DNA from 3 places in the Martinezella sp. CNPSo 3957 genome. Region 2 is predicted to be linked to each of the others. Evidence: predicted binding sites of a transcription regulator. Region 2 holds the regulator's gene; each other region holds the start of a gene.
The links. Region 2 encodes LexA, which represses DNA repair genes until DNA is damaged. Its sites were predicted from a motif close to TGTTCNNNNTGTGTTCNG; they were not measured.
Positions count from the first base shown of each region.

Region 1 (2,270 bases), on a different contig from region 2:
CGCCTTGGCGGCCGGCATGCCCACACGAATGCCTGCTTCCCTGGCCTTTGCATCGGCCGCGGACACAAAACGCTTGGAGCCGCTCCTGGCAATCAGGACCAGCGGTCTGTCAGGCGATAATTCTGCTCTTTGATCCATCCGCCTGATCCGCTCGATCGGCAGATCCGGCAGATAGATGGATACGACCCGTGGCATCGCACGCCCTCACGACAAACTCAGCGCACTCACCCGCCTTCACCCTGATCAGTTCAAGAAGCCATCTTGGCCGGCCCACACCTGGGACCGGCAATTCCTCCGATGGCAACACGCTCACCCGCCACCTTGTCGTCGAGGCCGTCGGCTGCCCGAAATCCGAGGCCTCCACCTGCCGGCGCCAGCGCCTGACCACCAGTCCCATGGTGCCGGTTTTTTCTGCCGCCAGCTGCAGGCGGCGCGACGCCACCATCGGCAGCCGGACGACCTCGCCGACGACGGCGCCAAGGCCGCCAAAGGCCAGCGCCTCCTCCATCGAGGCAAGAACATCTTCTTGCCCGTCGCCCTCGACGAAGATGACCCGATCGGGATGGAGGCCAGCCTGCGCAAGCGCCGGAAAGAACAAGTCCGGCCGCGTCAGGCACCAGACGATCTTGCCTCTTGTGCGCGCCGCAATACCGGCGGCAAAGAGCGCAGCGGCAGCACCATCGACGACCCCTATCCCGCCGCCCGCAACCTCGTGTACGGCACCATAGGCGAGACCCCCACCCGGCAGCGCCGCGTCGATCTCAGCCACACCGAAGGCCAGACAGTCGCTTCTCTTGCCCGCATTCCCTTCCAGTAACGCGATACGGTCCTTCAGATCCGATATGGCCCTGTTACGGGTAGCAGTCATCATTCACGGGTCCCTGTGGAGGTCGTGTTGGTATCGACGTGATGTCGGTCAAGTGTATATGTTCACTAAATGTTCCAAGTCGCTTTACGTGTCAAGCAACCCGAAATAGGAATATTATCCCTCTATTTTAGTGGACTTTAAGATTCGCATTGGGAATCATGGAGATGACTTAAAACGTCCAGTGACGGAGCTTTCGAAAAAGTTTCGAAGCCGATCCGTTGACAGCCGTCAATTGGCGTTTCGACGCTTCGTCGGCTACCATGTTCTACCTGCAAGGGAGGCGGTTGGCTAATGTGTAATCTTTACCGCATGGAGGACAAGGACTGGGTCAACAAGTGGGCTCAGGATGCCGAGAGCCTGATCAACCTGATGCCCGCCTATCAGATGAACCCCGACCAGATGGGACCGATCCTCCGGAACACCACCGATGGACGAAAACAGCTCGTCCATGCCCGCTGGGGCCTTCCCTCCCCACCCTTCGTTCTCGTCAAGGCGGCCGAAGCCAAGGCGGAGAAGCTCAGGGCGAAGGGCAAGGAGGTCGATTTCGAGCAGCTGCTGCGCGAACAGGTCGACCGCGGCGTCACCAATATTCGCAATCTCAAGCTTGCACATTGGAGGCGTTGGTTTGGCGTCGAGAACCGCTGTCTCGTTCCCGTCACCAGCTTTGCCGAGCCGGATCCGGCAAGTCAGGAAGAGGGCGGCAATGTGCCGAACGCCTGGTTCGCGCGCGGACCAGATAAACCGCTAATGTTCTTTGCCGGCATTCATGTTCCGCAATGGACATCGGTGCGCAAGGTCAAGGATGGGCTGACGACTGACGATCTCTACGGGTTTCTAACCACCGATGCGAATGATCTGATCAAGCCGATCCACAAGGCGGCTATGCCGGTCCTGCTGCTGACCAAGGAAGAGGCCGACGTCTGGATGACGGCGCCATGGGAGGAGGCGAAGGATCTCGCCCGGCCATTGCCGGATAACGCACTGACTGTCATGTCCCGAGAGCCCTATGGATCGACGATCGTCACCAAGGAGGGTGAGTTGGTCAGTCCCTCAGGCTTGCTGTAACGAACAGAGTCTCGGCAGCTCAATGCAGTGGCGCCTGTTCGGACAAGAGGAGTTCGTGCACCGCCGTATCGACGATTTCCTTCAGCCTACGCCATCCGTAGAGGTCACCTTCGCTGACCCGCTCCTCGATCGCGGCAATCATCCACCCGGCCGCAGCTGCGTTGTCGGCGTTCTTATGGATGTTGAAGTGCTTCAAACATGCCTCGATCCGTGGGCGAGCCGAGCCGCAATCGTGGTCTATCCTCGCTATGAGTGAACGGGCGTCGCGGTAGGTCTTCGCTATACGCTGCTTACCCTCCACGCCGCTCTCGACGATTGTTCTGACGGAATAGAGCAA
Region 1 covers NZ_JBXSOU010000013.1:104,604-106,873, reverse strand. Annotated here, with positions in the region: gene AC13QE_RS25180 (Y-family DNA polymerase) at 1-195, opposite strand, end outside; gene AC13QE_RS25175 (ImuA family protein) at 110-868, opposite strand; gene AC13QE_RS25170 (SOS response-associated peptidase) at 1,160-1,933, shown strand; gene AC13QE_RS25165 (hypothetical protein) at 1,953-2,270, opposite strand, start outside.
Region 1: a site for LexA is predicted at 928-945, ahead of AC13QE_RS25175 (ImuA family protein). Genes of this name have one in related genera too.

Region 2 (2,270 bases):
AACATCCTGCCGCGCATCCGTCTGTTAAGTCCACTACTGTTCGTCACGCGCTTCTTTGGAGGCGTGATGTCGACCTCGTTCATCGGCGGTGCGTCGACGGCCATTTTCTCGATCGAGCACTTTCACCGGTTGGCGACATATGGACTTGCTGCCAACCTTGCGGCCATGCCCGTCGTCTCTTTCATCGTCATGCCCTTCGGTATGATGGCGATGCTGCTGATGCCTTTCGGAATCGATGGACCGTTCTGGAAAGTCACCGGTGAGGGACTGGAGCTTGTGATCGCTATTGCAAAAACGGTGGCTGGGTGGGGAGGTGATATCACCTTCGGCCGCCAGCCTGGCTGGCTGATGCCGACTTTCATTGCCGGCTTCCTGATCATGAGCATGTTGCGGACCCGGCTTCGCCATCTGGGCCTGTTGCTGCTGCTGTCATCTGTCGGTGTGGCCGCGTTCGGCTCTGGTGTGCCGAAGCCGGATCTGATGATCTCGGAAGATGGCATTCTGGTTGCCTTGCGCCAGGATGATATCCTCGCCACCAATCGCGAGAGACCGCAGGCCTTCATCTTTGAGCAATGGCAAAAAGCACTGGTCGCAGCCGAACATCAACCGCCGACCATGCTTCCGACCGATAGCCGGCTTCCGCAGATCAGCAAGACGGATCGGCACAAGCGACTAAGTAACGAGGAGGAGAAGGCGGTCCGCACCGCAATGGAAGAAGCTTTGGACCGCACCATGCAAGGCAGCTTTGCCTGTCAGAAGGGAGCATGGTGTGTCGCCATGCTCGAAAACGGCGCGATATTGGTCACCATTGAGAATGCAGCCTATCTGCCCGCGGCTTGCGACACCGGGAGCATTGTTGTGACGCCAATCCGGCTGCGGCTGGACCATTGCCGTTCCGGAGCAACGCTCATAACCGGTGCGACATTGCGCAAAACCGGCTCCATCGAAATGGTGCTTACCTCAGACAAGCCCATTATATCCGCCGCATTCAACAACCCGCAGCGCCCCTGGACCAGGCATCGAACCTATGATTGGCGCACCGGCAAATTCGACGCGCCAATTGCAAAGGCGCCGCCAGTCCCGGACAATTCACCGGTCAGTGATAGCGACGAATAAGGCCGACGAGCTTGCCCTGAACCTTGACGCGATCCGGCCCGAAGATGCGGGTTTCATAGGCTGGGTTCGCGGCTTCCAGCGCGATGGAGGCACCCTTGCGACGGAAGCGCTTCAAGGTAGCTTCTTCATCGTCGACGAGTGCAACGACGATATCGCCGGGATTGGCCGTGGTCGAATTGCGGATAATGACCGTATCGCCGTCGAAAATTCCGGCGTCGATCATCGAATCCCCTCGAACTTCAAGCGCATAATGTTCGCCGGAGCCGAGCATGTCGGCGGGAACCGTAATGTCGTGCGTATTGTTCTGGATGGCCGAGATCGGAACGCCCGCTGCGATGCGACCCATCACCGGTACGGACGCCGAGCCGTTGTGATCGTCATTTGCCACCTTCGACGGAGCGGGCGGGGCAACGGGCTGCGGCTTGCCGAGGCTGCCCTCGATGACGCTCGGCGAAAAGCCGCGACGCGGCTGAAGGCTGGGATTATAAGCATCCGGGAGCTTGATGACTTCGAGAGCCCTGGCCCTGTTCGGCAGCCGGCGGATAAAGCCGCGCTCCTCCAGCGCCGTGATCAGACGATGGATACCGGATTTGGATGCCAAATCCAATGCATCCTTCATCTCGTCGAAGGACGGCGGAACACCGGATTCCTTCATGCGTTCGTGAATGAAGAGAAGCAGTTCCTGCTGCTTGCGCGTCAACATCGTCTTGGAACCCCAGAATCAAGAAAAGCCGTGAAACAAATCCAGAACGGACACTATATGTTCCATATGTGTTCCGCAAGTGCTTAAATTTCGGTAAAGCCTTGTAGTGTCAGTTAAATAATTACGACTTACGAATGGGTCGGGTTAGGATGTCGAGACGTTATATAGGCCTCAACCATTTGAAAAATATAGAAAATATCGCCATTTCCGTTCTCGGGCTTTACTGCTCGGTCGGCGTATTCAAGAAGCGGATCCATATTGGACGTCATTGGCCACACGCGTTGAGGGTAAGAATCAGCAATCACGTTTGCGAGATTGCTTTCAGTCCTGCCCCTATGCGTTGAGTGTTCCATACTCCTATCTTGAATTGCGCGGGGGAAGGGCGCAAATCTGCTGCCACAGGCAAACAGGAGGAACCATGATTTCGTCACCGCACCCGCTGGATCATCTC
Region 2 covers NZ_JBXSOU010000008.1:169,381-171,650, forward strand. Annotated here, with positions in the region: gene AC13QE_RS19670 (ComEC/Rec2 family competence protein) at 1-1,116, shown strand, start outside; gene lexA (transcriptional repressor LexA) at 1,097-1,819, opposite strand; gene AC13QE_RS19680 (VOC family protein) at 2,238-2,270, shown strand, end outside.

Region 3 (2,270 bases), on a different contig from region 2:
GCCGCGGATCAGCGAACCCGGCACTTCATGCGGATCGGTAGGATCGGCGCCATCCCGCAGCACGGTCCAGTTGACGCCATTGAAGGTCGCAGACTCTCCGATGCTGCGCAGTTGCTCTTTCAGCTGCGCAATCTCATCATTGAGTTTCGTCTTGTCGACGCTGGTCTCATAGGCGCTAACAAGCTTTGTCCTGATCTCGGTGACGACGTCGATCGCGCTGCCGACACCCGTAGAAGCCGTGCTGACGGTCGAGGCGGCGAGACCGAGCGCATCCTGAACCGACGAAATTGCACCGACGTCAGTATGCGTCAAAGTCGAGATTTTCCAGTACGTAGCATTGTCTCTCGCCGTTTGAACCCGCAGGCCCGACGACATCTGTCGTTCGGCATTACCCAGTTTGGCCTGGGTGTCCCTCAGCACTTCCAGCGCTGTATTCATAGAGGGACTGACCCTGATGAAGGTCGAAAAAATACTCACGGCACATGAACTCCGAACGCAACAATACGCAACACATACAAGGAGACATCGGAACCTTGCCGCGGGCGCTCATGCGCGCGGGCCGATCGCATCGGCAAACAGGAGCCAGGCAAAAACAACGCCTGCTCTCTGGCGGTTACATATCGCCATGATTAGCAAACATGCTTAAGAATGCGCTAAGAACAACGCATAATTCACCATAATTATGCGCGGAAATGATAACTGGCTTAGCCCCGACGTGCTCGCGCTATTCCGCGGTGCGACGATTGGCGAGCATCGTGTACCGCGCCGAGTCGGCATCTTTTCACGCGGCCGTTGCTTCCCATGAAGCGACTGCTAAACCACAATTTAGGTACAAACAAAGTTGTAATCTTCGGTGAGACAACGACACGTTTTACAGGCTCGTCGGCATGTCCGCTCCGTGATGCAAAACGCGCATCAAGAGCTGTGAATGTGCACTTTTTGTTCTAATTTCGGCCCGTTTCTTTTGCCTTTCGGGGTAGAATCATTACATTGGGCCGCATGACCATTGGACATGACGACATTCCCTTCTTTGACGAGGAGCCGGAGCACACAGCACCGCGCCGTTCCGCGCCGGCTGCCGGCAGCATTGGCGGCGGCATCGCGGCACGCGCCATGGCGGCACGCGACAGCGGCCGCCGGCCGGATTATCTTTCCGGCCTTAATGCCGAGCAGACGGAAGCCGTGGAAACGCTCGACGGGCCTGTTCTGGTGCTTGCCGGCGCAGGCACCGGCAAGACGCGCGTGCTGACGACGCGCATCGCTCATATCCTCTCCACCAACCGCGCCTTCCCCAGCCAGATCCTCGCGGTCACCTTCACCAACAAGGCGGCCCGTGAGATGAAGGAACGCATCGCGCTGCTCGTCGGCGGCGCGGTCGAAGGCATGCCCTGGCTCGGCACCTTCCACTCGATCGGTGTCAAGCTTTTGCGCCGTCATGCCGAGCTGGTGGGCCTCACCTCCAGCTTCACCATTCTCGACACGGACGATGTCATTCGCCTGATCAAGCAACTGATCCAGGCGGAAGGGCTCGACGACAAGCGCTGGCCGGCCAAGCAGTTTGCCGGCATGATCGATACCTGGAAGAACAAGGGCCTCAGCCCCGCTGATATTCCGGAAGGCGACGCGCGCGCCTTCGCCAACGGCAAGGGCCGCGAACTCTATGCCGCCTACCAGAACCGCCTGAAAACGCTGAACGCCTGCGACTTCGGCGATCTCCTGCTGCATCCGATCAATATATTCAGACAGAATCCAGATATCCTCAAGGACTATCACCAGCGCTTTCGCTACATCTTGGTCGACGAGTATCAGGACACCAACACGGCGCAATATATGTGGCTTCGCCTGCTGGCGCAGCGGCAGAAGGGTGAGCCGCAGAATGTCTGCTGCGTCGGCGACGACGACCAGTCGATCTATGGCTGGCGCGGTGCTGAGGTCGACAACATCCTGCGCTTCGAGAAGGATTTTCCCGGCGCCAAGGTCATCAAGCTCGAGCGCAACTATCGCTCCACCGAACATATTCTCGGCGCTGCCGCGCATCTGATCGCCCATAATGAGGGTCGGCTCGGCAAGACGCTGTTCACCGACCGCTCCGATCCGGACGATATAAAGGTGCAGGTGCATGCCTCCTGGGATTCCGAGGAGGAAGCGCGCGCGATCGGCGAAGAGATCGAGCAGCTGCAGCGCAACAAGCACAATCTCAACGACATCGCCATCCTCGTGCGCGCCTCCTTCCAGATGCGCGAGTTCGAAGATCGTTTCGTCACGCTCGG
Region 3 covers NZ_JBXSOU010000002.1:347,867-350,136, reverse strand. Annotated here, with positions in the region: gene AC13QE_RS06870 (flagellin N-terminal helical domain-containing protein) at 1-438, opposite strand, end outside; gene AC13QE_RS06865 (ATP-dependent helicase) at 1,000-2,270, shown strand, end outside.
Region 3: a site for LexA is predicted at 930-947, ahead of AC13QE_RS06865 (ATP-dependent helicase). Genes of this name have one in related genera too.